One region of the Kocuria sp. CH-021 genome, then DNA from elsewhere that is predicted to be linked to it. Evidence: riboswitches for the same ligand, from Rfam matches in the RefSeq annotation. Region 1 holds a riboswitch; each other region holds the start of a gene.
What was found. Region 1 has a riboswitch for thiamine pyrophosphate ahead of ACPYN7_RS16090 (FAD-dependent oxidoreductase). Riboswitches for the same ligand answer to the same signal wherever they lie in the genome.
Positions count from the first base shown of each region.

Region 2: it holds a riboswitch for thiamine pyrophosphate, as region 1 does, so the genes downstream of both, ACPYN7_RS02600 (ECF transporter S component) here and ACPYN7_RS16090 (FAD-dependent oxidoreductase) in region 1, are expected to answer to the same signal.
Region 3: it holds a riboswitch for thiamine pyrophosphate, as region 1 does, so the genes downstream of both, thiM (hydroxyethylthiazole kinase) here and ACPYN7_RS16090 (FAD-dependent oxidoreductase) in region 1, are expected to answer to the same signal.

Region 1 is NZ_JBNAFK010000026.1:13,216-17,999, reverse strand. It holds gene ACPYN7_RS16090 (FAD-dependent oxidoreductase) at 1-1,263, opposite strand, end outside; TPP riboswitch at 1,259-1,362, opposite strand; gene thiE (thiamine phosphate synthase) at 1,498-2,127, shown strand; gene ACPYN7_RS16080 (hypothetical protein) at 2,204-3,259, shown strand; gene ACPYN7_RS16075 (VOC family protein) at 3,495-4,406, shown strand; gene madM (malonate transporter subunit MadM) at 4,479-4,784, opposite strand, start outside.
Region 2 is NZ_JBNAFK010000003.1:20,021-24,804, reverse strand. It holds gene ACPYN7_RS02620 (Na+/H+ antiporter subunit E) at 1-710, shown strand, start outside; gene ACPYN7_RS02615 (monovalent cation/H+ antiporter complex subunit F) at 707-979, shown strand; gene mnhG (monovalent cation/H(+) antiporter subunit G) at 976-1,515, shown strand; gene ACPYN7_RS02605 (DUF4235 domain-containing protein) at 1,574-1,852, shown strand; TPP riboswitch at 2,078-2,197, shown strand; gene ACPYN7_RS02600 (ECF transporter S component) at 2,288-2,908, shown strand; gene ACPYN7_RS02595 (ABC transporter ATP-binding protein) at 2,905-4,784, shown strand, end outside.
Region 3 is NZ_JBNAFK010000004.1:47,560-52,343, forward strand. It holds gene ACPYN7_RS03965 (Rne/Rng family ribonuclease) at 1-1,061, shown strand, start outside; gene ACPYN7_RS03970 (nuclear transport factor 2 family protein) at 1,243-1,977, shown strand; TPP riboswitch at 2,149-2,242, shown strand; gene thiM (hydroxyethylthiazole kinase) at 2,234-3,109, shown strand; gene thiE (thiamine phosphate synthase) at 3,106-3,789, shown strand; gene ACPYN7_RS03985 (bifunctional hydroxymethylpyrimidine kinase/phosphomethylpyrimidine kinase) at 3,786-4,784, shown strand, end outside.

The DNA of each region.
Region 1 (4,784 bases):
GCCGGTGGAGACCACGAGCCCCGGCACGGGCGTGCCGTCCGGGTCGCGGACCCGCCCCAGGTACGGGATGTCGTCCGGGGTGCCGGGCCGGGCGCGGGCCAGCACCTCGACGAGCTCGAGGTCGGTGACGCCGGGCACCAGCGCCTGGGCGTCGCGCAGCAGCCGGAACACGCCGCCGGCGCTGGGTCCGGCGAGGTCGTCCTCGCGGGAGGTCGCCCCGATCACCACGGTCCCGTCGGTGCGGGGCACCAGGTAGACGGGTGTCCCGTGCACCAGGCCGCGGACGGTGCGCTCGAGCAGCTCGGGCGCTCCGGCGGGGACCCGGGCGCGCAGGATGTCCCCGTGCACCGGGCGCAGGGGCGGGTGCCAGCCCTCCGGCAGCTCCTCGAGGTCGCCGAGGCCGGTCCCCGGGGCGAGCACGGTCCAGGACGCCGAGACCATCCCGCCGTCGGCCAGGCGGACACCGGTCACGGCGCCCTCGGCGCTGCGGCGCAGTCCCGTGGCGCGGCCGTGGACGAGGCGGGCCGGCCCGCCGTCGCGCCCGCCCGGGAGGCCGGGGAGCCCGGCGCCCTCCGGGGACCGCAGGGACCCCGGAGATTCCGGGGATTCCCGGGATTCCGACGAGGCCGGGGACCGGGAGGGTCCCGGGGATGCCGGGGGCTTTGGTGGCTGAGCGGACTCGGAAGGCTCCGAGGGCTCCGGGGCGGTGAGGGCGGCGAGCAGTCCGGCCACGAGGCCGCGCGGGTCCACCTGGTGGTCGTCGGGGATCCGGAACGCGGCGGACAGCCGGGGGCTCAGGGCCGGTTCGAGGGCCCGGGCGGCCCGCAGGCTCAGCTGCTCCACGGTCATGCCGTGCCGGGCCTGCAGCTCGCGGAGGTCCGCCAGGGCCTGCCGGTCGGCGGCGTCCACACCGCAGACCAGGGTCTCGGTGGCCCGGTGGCCCACCGTCCCGCCGGCGGCCTGCTCGAGGGCGGCCACGAACGCCGGGTACTCGGCCGCCGAGGCGGTCATGAGGGGGTAGAGGGGCTCCTGCTGGTACTGCACCTCGCTCACCGGGGCCAGCATCCCGGCCGCGGCGCGGCTGGCGCCGGAGCCCGGCTCGGGGTCCACCACGGCCACGGAGCGGCCGCGGCGGCGCAGCTCCCAGGCGGTGGCCAGGCCGATCACCCCCGCGCCGACCACGACGACGTCGGCCCGGACGTGCACGGGCTGCTCGACCAGAGGATGGGGCGCGGTCGCCGGGGCGGGGTGCGCAGACGTCACTCGGGCTGTCCTTTCCTACGGCGGCATGACCCGCATCAGGTGTGGCGGTCGGCGCTGGACGCCCTCTCAGCCCCCGGTGAGGCTCCCGCAGAACCGCTGACCTATCATCAGCGTGTGACCCAGCATACCCGTGCCGCCTCCGCCCCCGCCGACTCCGTCCCCGCCGACTCCGTCCCCGCTGACTCCTCCCTGCGCGACGCCCGGACGGCCGCGCTCCACGCCGCCCGGCTGTACGTGTGCACGGACGCCCGCCGGAACCGGGGTGACCTCGAGGAGTTCCTGCACGCGGCGTACGCCGGCGGCGCGGACATCGTCCAGCTGCGGGACAAGAGCATCGACGCGGACGAGGAGATCGCCGCGCTGCGGCTGCTGGGCCGGGTCGCCGCCGAGTACGACGCCCTGTTCGCCGTCAACGACCGCGCCGACATCGCCGCCCTCGTGGGCGCCGACGTCTTCCACGTGGGCCAGCACGACCTCTCCCCCGCGCAGGCCCGGCAGCTGCTGGGCTCCGACGTGCTGATCGGGCGCTCCACCCACGACCTCGGCCAGGCCCGGGAGGCGCTGGAGGACCCGGACGTCGACTACTTCTGCACCGGCCCCGTCTGGGCCACGCCCACCAAGCCGGGGCGCCCCGCCACCGGCCTGGAGTTCGTCCGCGCGGTCGCCGAGCTCACGGAGGCCCGGCTCGCCGCGGGCCCGGAGGTCCTGCCCGTGCCGTGGTTCGCCATCGGCGGCATCGACGAGCCGCGGCTCCCGCAGGTGCTGGCGGCCGGGGCGCGCGGCGTCGTCGTCGTCCGCGCCGTCACCGAGGCCCCCGATCCCCGGGTCGCCGCGGGGCAGCTGCGCAGCCTGCTCCCCGCCTGATCCCTCCCCGGCTCCCCGCCTGCGCTCAGCACGTTCTGAGAGCATGGACCCACGGACGACGACGGAGGAGTGGCCCATGGACCCCGAGCTCGACCCCCAGGTGCGGCACGCGGTGGAGCGTCCCGCGGAGACCGCCCGCGGCCCGGAGGACGTGCAGCTGCGCGTCCGGCTGGCCGGTGAGCCCGCCCGCCGCGCGCTCGGCACCCACTGGGAGCAGGGCGCCCCGGAGGACGCCGCGCCGGGCGACGACCGGCTGGCCGCGGCCGTGCTGCTCGCCACCCTCTTCGGCGACACCTTCTGGCTGGAGCGCGCGGCCCGGCTGCCCAGCGACGTGCCGGGGTGCCCGTCCGCCCCGCCGAGCGGGCTGCTGGAGCTGACCCGGGTGCCGGGCGCCCGGGCGGCGCTGTCCTCGGTGCTCGAGCGCCCGCTGCTGACCGGGCTCCTGGAGTGGGGCACGAACCCCCTGCCGGAGCAGCCCCCGCTCGCCGTGGCGCGGGCCGCCCGGGACCTGGGCGTTCCCGACGACGGGCGCGTCTACAAGGTGGTGCGCCGCCGCGCCGAGCGCTTCCTGGCGCGGGAGCACGACGGCTCCGAGCCGCTCGAGCAGTTCGTGACCCTGCTGACCGAGGCGGAGAAGGGCCACCGCGAGGACGGCCCCGTGCTCTCGGGCGAGGCCCTGCCGCCGACGCCGGGCCCGGTCGCGGGACCGCCGCCCGCCCCGGCGCCGCCCGCGGCGGGCGGTCCCGGCGCAGGGTCGCCGCCACCGGAGGCCCCGCCCGCGGACCCGCCCGAGGCGCCGCGGTGGGGCGTGAGTCCCGCGACGCCGGCTCCCCCGCCGCCCGGGCAGTACCCCGGCCAGGGGGCTCCCGGTCAGGGCGCACCGGGATACGGCGGACCCGGGTACGGCGCCCCTCAGTACGGCGCTCCCGGGCACGGCGCCGAGCAGGGAACGCCCGCAGGACCGGGAGCGGGTGGGCAGGGACCCTCCGGACCGGTGTTCGGCCCCGGTCCGGGCGGCTGGCCGCCGCGCCCGGCCGAGCCCGAGGAGGACGACTCCGACAACCTCAAGGCCTGGGGCATCGTCTTCCTGGTGATCCTGGGCGTCATCGCCGCCCTGATCTTCGTCCTCTGACCGGTCCTCCGGCCACGGGGCTGCCACGGGGCCGCCACGGGTCCGCCGTGGCTCCGGCGCGGCTCGGGCCGCGGCGAGCGCGGACGGCGCGGCGGCCCGGTCACGGCGCCCGCGCCCGTGACCGGGCGGCCCCCGGAGAGTCCTACCGACCATTTACTTGCCTCGGAAAGCTTCTCGGGCTAGCATTGGGGACACATCAACCAATGCGCTGCCCACGCCGACGGAGAACCCCGAGATGCCGATCTTTCCCCAGAACCCCGCCCCCGAGAGCCTGACGAGGCGCCCTGCCGAGGACCTGCTGTCCGCCGGCACCCGCATGGGCGCCGTGGAGCTGCTGGTCTCCAACCTGGACACGATGGTCGCCTACTACTCGGATGCCATCACCCTCGACGTGCTCGCCCACTCCGGGGACACCGCGGTGCTGGGCCGGGACGGCCGGACAGTGATGCTGCTGCGCCAGGTCAAGGAGCTGCCGCCGGCCCGCCGCGGGCAGGCCGGGCTGTTCCATACCGCGGTGGTCTTCGAGGACGAGCCCGCCCTGGCCGCGGCGCTGGCGTCCGTGGCGACCGTGGCGCCCCGCTCCTTCACCGGCAGCGCCGACCACCTCTACAGCCAGGCCTTCTACTTCGACGACCCCGAGGGCAACGGCGTGGAGCTCTACGCCGACCGCCCCCGCGACACGTGGCGGCGGGAGGCCAACGGCCTCCTGACGCTGGCCTCCAACCCGCTGGACCCGAACGGCTTCCTGCAGGAGCACCTGGTCCCGCAGGACGGGCAGCGCCCGGCGGCGCCGCCCGCCACCCTGGGCCACGTCCACCTGCAGGTGGGCGACATCCCGCTGGGCCGGCAGTTCTACGTGGACGTCCTCGGCTTCGAGGTGATGAGCGACATCGGCTCCGCGCTGTTCATCGCCGCCGGCGGCTACCACCACCACATCGCGCTCAACACCTGGCAGAGCGCCGGGGCGGGCCCGCGCGCGGCCTCCCTGGGGCTGGGCCAGGTCAACATCGACCTGCCGGGCGCCGACGACGTCGCGGCCCTCGAGGCCCGGCTCGCGGACCACCGGGTCCCCACCCGGCACGACGGCGCCGTGCTGCGCTTCGAGGACCCCTGGAACACCCTGATCCAGGTGGGCGTCGCCGCCTGAGGCCCCTCCGCGCACGGGTGTGACCCCGGTCCTGCCAGGACCGGGGTCACACTCGCAACGGAGTCCTGTGGCTCAGCCGCCGGTGAGGAGCACCAGGGCGAAGTAGAAGACCGAGGGCACGAGCAGCACGCCCATCCCCGTGAAGAACGTCGCGGTCATGGCGCCGTACGGCACGAGCCGCTCGTCCGTGGCGGCCAGCCCGCCGGCCACTCCGGAGGTGGTGCCCATCAGCCCGCCGAACGCCATGGCCGACTTGTAGTTGTCGAGCTTGATCAGCGGGGCGATGAACGGCGTGCCGATCATCACGACCACGGACTTGACCAGGCCGGCGGCCACACTGAGCGCGATGACCTCGCTGCTCGCGCCCAGCGCCGTGCC
Region 2 (4,784 bases), on a different contig from region 1:
TGCCGCTGCTGGTGTGGCTCGTGGTCGTGTGGGGCGCCCTGTGGGGGGACTTCGGCCTCGGCAACCTGCTGGTCGGCCTGGTGCTGGCCCTGCTCGTGACGTGGGTGCTCTATCTCCCGCCCGTGCAGCTGTCCGGCCGGTTCAACGTCCTCCAGTTCGCGGTCTTCGCCGTGACCTTCGTGTGGCAGGTCGCCAAGGCGAGCGTCGAGGTGATGCTCATCGCGATCCTCGTGGGGCCGCGCGCGCGCAACGCCGTGGTCGGCGTGCGCCTGCGCACCCGCTCGGACCTGCTCCTGACGGCCACCGGGCACACCATGACCCTGATCCCCGGCTCATTCGTCGTGGAGGTGGACCGTGCCGCCGGGACGCTGTACTTCCACGCGCTCAACGTCCGCAACGCCGAGGAGGCCGAACGGTTCCGCCGCTCCGCGCTGCGGGTGGAGGCCGCCTGGATCAGGATCATGGGCACGCCGGAGGAGCTCGCCGCACTGCGGGCCGAGCGCCGCGGAGGAGGACCCGCCGGCACGGACCACCGGGACAGCGCCGCGATCGGCTCCCCGGTCACCGCGAGCCAGCAGATCGTGGGCGGCCGCCGCGACGACGCCCCGGCCGATCCGACGGCCGATCCGGCGGCCGATCCGACGGCCCAAGGCCCGACCGACGCCCCGACCGATGCCCCGACCGATGCCCCCGAGGAGGACCGCCCGTGATGGAGATCGCCGTGGCCGTCGCGGCCGTGCTGCTCAGCGCGGCCGCGGCGGGCACCCTGTACCGCCTCGCCAAGGGTCCCTCCCTGCTGGACCGGGTGGTGGCCACCGACGTGCTGCTGGCCGTCGTCGCGGCCGCCCTCGCCGTGGAGATGGCCTACCACGGGCACCTCAACAACCTGATCCTCATGGTGATCGTCTCCCTGGTCGGCTTCATCGGCTCGGTGACGGTGGCCCGCTTCGCCACCCAGACCGCCGAGCACGGGCGGTGAGCGCCGTGCTGGACACCGTCCTGGACGCCGCCGCGGCCGTGTGCCTCGTGGTCGGCGCGCTGATGTCCCTCGCGGCCGCGATCGGCCTGGTCCGCTTCCCGGACCTGCTGACGCGCATGCACGCCGGCACCAAGCCGCAGGTCTTCGGGCTGCTCCTGATGCTCACGGCGGTCGCGCTGGAGAACCGTGATCCCGTCATGATCCCGCTCATCGTCCTCGGCTGGATCTTCCAGCTGCTCACCGTGCCCGTCTCGGCGCACATGGTGGGACGGTCCACGTACCGTTCCAAGCACCTCAATCGGAACACGCTCACGCAGGACGACCTACAGGAGGTGCTCAACCGGGCAGGGAAGAGCGCCACAGAGAGCGCCATGGAGAGGGCCACGGAGAGCGCCGGGGAGAGCCACGGAGAGGATGCCGCGGGGAGCGCCGCCGGGGATGCCGCCGGGCGCGCCGCCGCGGGGACTCCGGCGCCGAGCGCGGACGGCCGGCGAGCGGACGGACAGCAGACTGACGGATCGGCGGGGACGCGTTAGGCTGGTCGGGATCGACAGGGCGCACTCGCGTCCCCCGGACGACAAGGAGCAGCACTCCATGAACGACAAGGTCATCGAACTCCTCGGCACCGGCGCCTCGCTGGGCGGCGTGGTCCTCTCGCACAAGGTGCTCGGCTCGGTCTGGACGCGCGTCACGGGCAACCCGCCGCCGGCCAAGAACCCGGACCCCAGCGAGACCTGGACGGCCATCATCATCTGGTCCGTCATCACCGGCCTCGTCGGCACCATCATCAAGGTCGCCGTGCACCGGCAGGTCGCGAAGATGGAGAACAAGTCCCAGGAGAACCCCAAGGCCTCGAGCCAGGCCGAGGTCTGAGCGCAGGGCGCACCTCGTGAGGGGCCCGTCCGGTCGCACACCGCTGCGGTGCGCGACCGGACGGGCCCCTTCGTCGTGCTGACCCCTTCGTCGTGCGGCCCCCGCACAGCGGGGGCATCCGGAACCAGCACGGCGGCGTGCGGAAGGGGCGCCGCAGCGTCGCGGCGGGATGCTGGTGCCTGCGGACGTGCACGGGCGGCCGGGCGGCGGGGTAGACTCGGTGGCACTGAACGACAGGGGAGCGCCCCGCCCGGGACACCGGCGTGGCGCTGAGAGTGCGGATCGCCGCAGACCCTCGAACCTGCTCCGGTTAGCACCGGCGAAGGGAGTCGAGCATCTCAGGGGTGTTCCCCGGGAGCGCGCCACCGGCGCGGCCCGGAGGAATCCCGTCCCCTCCTGGCACCGACGGCTCGCTGAGCCCAGGAGGAACCCACCGTGAACACCACCACCCACCGCCCCGCCCGCCGCCCCGGCACGTCCGGCGCCTCGTCCTGGCGCGTCGTCGACATCGTCGTGGCCGCCGTCCTCGCCGCCGTGTGCGCGGTCGTCTTCTGGGCGTGGTCGAACCTGCTCTACCCCGTGGTCGGCACGGCCGCGGTCGCCTACCCGCCCGCCGTGGGCCTGATCGCCGGCGGCTGGCTCGTGGCCGGCGTGCTCGGCGGACTGATCATCCGCAAGCCCGGTGCCGCGCTGTTCTGCGAGCTGCTCGCCGCCGTGATCGAGAGCTTCCTGGGAACCCACTTCGGCCTGCTCGTGGTCCTCTCCGGCCTCGTCCAGGGCGTCGGCGCCGAGCTGGCCTTCGCCGCCTTCCGGTACCGCCGCTTCGACGCCCTCACGGCGGCCGTCGCAGGCGCCGTGAGCGGGATCTTCCTGGGCGTGCACGAGAACATCCTCTACAACTACGAGTGGGCGCTCGGCCACCAGGTGGTCTACGTGCTCCTGACGGCCGTCTCCGGGGCGGTGCTCGCCGGCCTCCTCATGCACGCCGTGGTGCGGGCGCTCGCGGGCACCGGCGTCCTGCAGGGCCTCGCCTCCGGGCGGGCCGTGCGGCGATGACGGCGCCCACGGCCCAGCGCCGTGCGGTGCCCGCCGCCCGCGGCGCGCGCGTCGAGGCCCGCGGCTTCGGCTGGCACCACCCCGGGCGGGACACGGCGGCGCTGCGCGGCCTCGACCTCGTGGTGGAGCCTGGGGAGCGAGTGCTCCTGCTGGGACCCAGCGGGGCGGGCAAGTCCACCCTCCTGCACGCCCTGGCCGGGGTCCTCCACGACGACGACGGGCAGTCCGGGTCCGGCGAGCTGCTGCTCGACGGCATGCCGCCGCATCAGGCGCGGGGCCGCGCCGGACTCGTGCAGCAGGACCCCGAGTCCCAGGTGGTGCTGTCCCGGATCGGTGACGACACCGCCTTCGGCCTCGAGAACCTCGCGGTGCCCCGGGAACAGATCTGGCCGCGGGTGCGGGCGGCGCTCGACGACGTGGGCCTCGACCTCCCGCTCGGGCACTCCACCGCGGCCCTGTCGGGCGGGCAGAAGCAGCGCCTCGCGCTCGCCGGCGCCGTGGCCATGAGCCCCGGGCTGCTGCTGCTCGACGAGCCGACCGCCAATCTGGATCCTGCCGGCGTGCGGCAGGTCCGCGACGCCGTGGTGGCCTGCCTGGACCGCAGCGGTGCCACGCTCGTGGTCGTGGAGCACCGCGTGGCCGTGTGGGCCGAGGTCGTGGACCGTGTCCTGGTGCTCGGCCACGACGGGGGCATCGCCCACGACGGGTCCCCGGAGCAGGTGCTCGGCGCGGCGGCCGACGAGCTCAGCAGGGCGGGGGTGTGGGTCCCCGGCCGGGTGCCGGCCACGCGCGCGCCGGCGCGCCGGTCCGAGCAGGAGCGTCCGGAACGGGAGCGTGCCGGGCTGTCCTGTCCTGAGCAGGAGCGTGCCGGGCCCGAGCGCCCTGGACGGGAGGGTGCCGGGCAGTCCTGTCCTGAGCAGGAGCATCCCGAGCGGGAGCGTGCCGGTCAGGAGCGTCCCGCGCAGGACGGTCGGCTGCTGAGCGCCACCGGTCTGTGCGTCTCCCGCAGCCAGCCCTCGGCACGCCAGCTGCGCGCCCGCCGCCGGGCGCGGCGGCGCGGACGCACCCCGGACGACGCCGCCGTGGGACGGGACCTGCCCACGGCGGTCGAGGACGTCCGCCTGAGCCTGCACCGTGGCCGCGCGCTGGCCCTCACCGGGCCCAACGGCGCCGGGAAGTCCACGCTGGCGCTGACGCTCGCGGGCTTGCTGGCCCCCGTGCGCGGCACTGTCACCGCGCACCCGCGCCTCGACCGCGGGGCGGGTCCGGACCCTCTCGACTGGAGCGGCCGGGAGCTCGTGGCCCGGATCGGAACCGTCTTCCAGGAGCCCGAGCACCAGTTCCTGCGCGCCACGGTGCGCGCCGAGCTCGAGCACGGCCCCCGGCTGGCGGGCACCCCGGCGGCCGAGCGGCAGCGGCGCACGGACGAGCTGCTTGGCCGGCTGCGTCTCGCCCACCTGGCCGACGCCAACCCGTTCACCCTCTCCGGCGGAGAGAAGCGGCGGCTGTCGGTGGCCACGGTGCTCGCCACGGACCCGGACGTGCTGGTCCTCGACGAACCCACGTTCGGCCAGGACGCCCTGACGTGGGCGGAGCTCGTGGACCTGCTCGTGGAGCTGCTCGACGCCGGCACCTCGGTCCTGGCCGTGACGCACGACGAGGACTTCGTGCGGGCCCTCGGCGCCGAGGTGCTCGAGCTCGGGACGCCCGGACCCCGCACTCCCGTGAGCCGTGTCCTCGAGGCCCGCACTCCGGAGCAGCCCGGTCCGGAGCAGCCCGCCCCGGAGCCGCGCGTCCCCGGTTCCCGCACGGCAGAGTCCGGTGTCCTCGGGATCTCCGCACCGAAGCCGCACGTGCCGGGGCCTCGCACCTCCGG
Region 3 (4,784 bases), on a different contig from region 1:
TGGGCACCGGCCTGCTCGAGGTGTTCTCCGAGCCGTGCGAGCACTGCGCCGGTCGCGGCGTGGTGGTCCACGACCACCCGCTCGAGGGTCGCTCCGGCGGCGCCACGGGCGAGTCGCGCGACCAGCGGCCCAACCGGACGGAGCGCAAGCGCGGCCGCGGGGGCCGGGGCGAGCAGCAGCCGGCCCGGACGGAGCAGCGCTCCGTCGAGCCGGATCCCGCGGAGAAGGCCAAGGCCGAGGCCGCGCGGACGGCGTTCGCGACCATCGCCGCGGCCACCCACCACGAGGAGGCCGTCGCGGAGGAGCCGGCCCGTGCCGAGGAGACCGCCCCGCCGGCGGAGTCCCGGCCCGAGGGTTCGGGGCGCTCCCGGAAGAAGCGGCGCGGCAAGCGCAGCCGCAACCGCGGCCAGGGCGCGGACACCGCCGCCGAGCAGCAGCCGGGCACGGGGGAGGAGCCCGCCGCGTCCGCACCCGAGCAGGTCTCCGCTGAGGAGACCCCGGCCGGGCAGGGCTCGCGCCTGACGATCAAGGGTGAGGTCATCGAGCTGCCGCAGGGCCACGCCCCCGCGGAGGAGCCCGCCGAGGCCCGGCCGCTGAGCCTGGACTCCCTCGCGGAGGCCTTCGAGCACCCCTCGCCGGACGCGGCCTCCACTCCGCGGGAGCCGGCCGGAACGACGGGCGCCGCTGCGCAGGACACGGCCGCGCAGGACACGGCCGCGCGGGACACCGCCACGGAGGGCGCCCGGGCGGGGACCGCCGGGCAGCGGAGCGCGGGGCGCGCAGGCACGGCGCCGCAGGCTCCCGCCCCGGAGCAGCCGCGGGCGGACGCCGAGCCGGCGCGCCCCCGCCGGCGCTCCCGGCGGGCCTCGGCACCGGAGGCCCGCCCGGGCGAGGCCGAGGTGACCGCCGGGCAGGCGGCCACCGCGGAGGGCGCCCGGCACGAGGCCAAGGCCGTCGCCCAGCGCTCCCCGGAGGAGACCTCGGGCCGCGCGCCGACCGTCGTCGGCGTGGGGGTCAAGGCGGAGGACCTCACCAGCGGCCGGCCCGCCGAGCGCGGCTGAGCCGCCCCCGCGAGCAGCACGACGGAGGACCCCGACCGGAGCGGTCGGGGTCCTCCGTCGTCGTGCGCTCCGCCTCTCTGTCGGGCCGGGCACGGCGCGAGTAGCGTGGTGGCACGACACGCGGGCCGGCCGACCGGGCCGATCCGTCGGATCCCCGGCCCGCAGCCCCGAGGGGACAGCCATGAACAGCAAGCAGATCGTCCTCACCGCCGGCCGCGAGCTCTTCGGCGAGCGGGACGCCTCGGCCATCGACCGGCACTGGGCCCCGGACTACCGGCAGCACTCCGCGCTCGGGGCCGACGGCCGGGACGGCCTCCGCGCGGCGCTCGGGCAGCTGCCGGAGGACTTCCGCATCGACGTCCTGCGGGTGCTCGAGGACGGCGACATGGTCGCGGTCCACTGCGTCTACCACGGGTTCGGACCCGACCCCACGGCAGCGGTGGACGTGTTCCGGGTGTCGGAGGGAAAGATCGCCGAGCACTGGGACGCCCTGGCGCCCCTGCCCGGCGGTTCGGCCGGGACGCACCGGATCGACGGACCACGGCAGATCACCGGGCGCGAGCGCACCGGCGCGAACAAGGCAGCGGTGACCGAGTGGGTGCAGGAGCGGCTCATCGGCGCCGACCGGGACGCCCTCGAGGAGCTGGCCCGCGACCCGCGCTACGTGGAGCACGGCCCCGGCCCGGACGACCGGCTCGCCCGGCGCACCCTGCACCGGGTGCTCGGCGAGGGCGACCTCGTCCTCACCGTCACCGAGGCCCTGCTCGGTCCCGGCGAGGGAGGCGCCGAGCCCGGAGACCGCGTCCCGGCCGCCTGCTACGACCTGTGGCGGGTCTCGGACGGCCGGATCCTCGAGCACTGGGAGGTCTGCCAGCCCGTCCCGGAGCGGATGCCGCACGGCAACGGCTTCTTCTGAGCGTCAGGACGTCCCCACGAGCCCGATGGTGTCGGGCCGTGGGGAGCCGATCACCGGCGTGCCCCTCCGCCCGGACGGCAGCCCCCGAGGGCAGGACGGCCGGAATAACCCGAGCGCCGCGGACGGGGCCCTCCGGCGTCCCGGCGCACCTTCAGCGACTAGACTGGCAGGACACCTGACACGGGGTGCCGCGCGAGCGGCTGAGAACACACCCGTCGAACCTGATCTAGCCAGTACTAGCGAAGGGATGTCGCAGATGCGCGATGCCGTACCCACGTCCGCCGGAACACCGGGAGCCGTCCGGCCGGTACCACCGGACCCCGCGCTCGCCGAGGACGCCGCCGCGGCCCTGGAGGACCTGCGCTCCGCGGCGCCGCTGGTGCAGTGCATCACCAATGCCGTGGTCACCAACTTCACGGCCAACGCGCTGCTCGCCGTGGGCGCGTCCCCGGCGATGACCGACATCCAGGGCGAGGGCGGGGTCTTCGCGGAGCTCGCGGACGGCCTGCTCGTCAACACCGGCACGCCCACCGCCGAGCAGCGCGGCGCCGCCTATGAGGCCGTCGGGGCTCGGCACCGCGCCGGCCGGGCGTGGGTCCTCGATCCCGTGGCGGTGGGCGCCCTGCCCGTGCGCACCGCGCTGGCCCGCGACCTGCTCGAGTTCCGGCCCGCGATCGTGCGCGGCAACGCCTCCGAGATCATGGCTCTCGCCGGCGGCTCCGGCGGGCGGGGCACGGACGCCACGCACGGCGTCGAGGCCGCCCGTGACGCCGCCGCCACGCTCGCCGAGCGGGCCGGCTCGGCGGTGGCCGTGTCCGGGCCCGTGGACCTCGTGCGCTCCCCGGACGGCACCGTCGTCCGCGTCCCGCACGGCACGCCGCTGCTGACCCGCATCACCGGCGGGGGCTGCGCCCTGGGCGCCCTCATGGCCGCATTCACCGCCGTGCGCACGGACCCCGGCGCGGCGGCCGTGGCCGCCACCACGGTGTACACCCTCGCCGCCGAGGACGCGGCCGCCGACGCCTCCGGCCCCGGGTCCTTCGCCGTGGCCCTGCTGGACCGCCTGTACGCCGTGACGCCGGAGCAGGTCGCCGCCCGGGCGGAGCTGGTGCGCGAGGAGGTGGCCCGGTGAGCCCGCGCCTCGATCCCGCGGCCCTGGCCCTGCACCTCGTGACGGACACCGCCCTCAGCGCGCCCCGGCCGGTCCCGGACGTCGTGGCCGCCGCCGTGCGCGGGGGCGCCACCATGGTCCAGGTCCGCGCGAAGGACGCCCCGGTCCGTGATCTCGTCGCCCTGCTGACGGCCGTCGCCGAGCGCGTGGGCCGGCAGGTCCCCGTGCTCGTGGACGACCGCGCGGACGTGTACCTTGCCGCCCGCGCGGCCGGCGCCCCCGTGGCCGGGGTGCACGTCGGGCAGACGGACCTGCCCGTGGCGCTCGCCCGGCGGATCTGCGGCCCCGACGCCGTGCTGGGCCTCAGCGCGGCCACGGCCGAGGAGCTCGACACCGCCTCCGCGCTGCCCGCCGGCACGGTCGACTACCTGGGCGTCGGGGCGGTGCGGGCGACGCGCACCAAGCCCGACCACCCCGAGCCGCTGGGCGTCGAGGGCTTCGCCCGCGCGGCGGCGCGCACCTCTCTGCCCTGCCTGGCCATCGGCGGGGTGCAGGCCGAGGACGCCGCCGCCCTGCGCGCCGCGGGCGCCGCCGGGCTGGCCGTGGTCTCCGGGATCTGCGCCGCTCCCGACCCCGCGGCCGCTGCCGCCCGCTACGTGCGCGCCTTCGGCGCGGCGCCCGCCGAGGAGGTGGCGCTGTGAGCGCACGCGTGCCCCGCGTCCTGGCCGTCGCCGGCACCGACCCCACGGGCGGGGCCGGCCAGCACGCGGACCTCAAGTCGATCGCCGCGATGGGCGGCTACGGGATGAGCGCCGTCACCGCCGTCGTCGTGCAGAACACCGTGGGCGTGCGCGCCATCCACGTCCCGCCGGTCGAGTTCCTCACCGCCCAGCTCGAGGCGGTCGCCGAGGACGTCGAGATCGACGCCGTCAAGATCGGGATGCTCGGCTCCGTGCCGGTCATCGAGGCCGTCACCCGGTGGCTCGGAGCCCACCGGCCCCCGGTCGTGGTCCTGGACCCCGTCATGGTCGCGACCTCCGGGGGGCGCCTGCTCGAGCCCGACGCCGAGGACGCCCTGCGCTCGATGCTGGGCCTCGCCGACCTGATCACCCCGAACCTGCAGGAGCTCGCCGTGCTGGCAGGCGAGGACACGGCGTCGTCGTGGGAGGAGGCCCTCGCGCAGGGCCACCGCGTGGCCCGCGCCCACGGGACCCTGGTGCTCGTCAAGGGCGGGCACCTCACCGGGGACCGGACCCCGGACGCCCTCGTGGGCCCGGACGCCCCGGAGCCCCTCGTGGCGTTCGACGGCGTCCGGGTGCCCACCGAGAACTCGCACGGCACCGGGTGCTCCCTCTCCTCGGCCCTGGCCACCCTCCAGGCCCGGCACGGGGACTGGCCCCGGAGCCTGCGGATCGCCCGGGACTGGCTGCGCGGGGCCCTCGAGACCTCCGGGGAGCTCTCCGTCGGCCACGGGAGCGGGCCCGTCCACCACTTCCACCACGTCCAGCACGCCCTCGAGACCTGGGGCACCGTGCCGGAGCGGTTCAGCGACGAGCTGTGGGAGGCCTCCGCGGCCTTGCGGCGGGAGATCGAGGAGCTCGAGTTCGTGCGCCGCCTCGGGGACGGGCGGCTCGAGCCGGACCGCTTCCTCGCCTACCTCGACCAGGACCTGCAGTACCTCGACGGCTACAGCAGG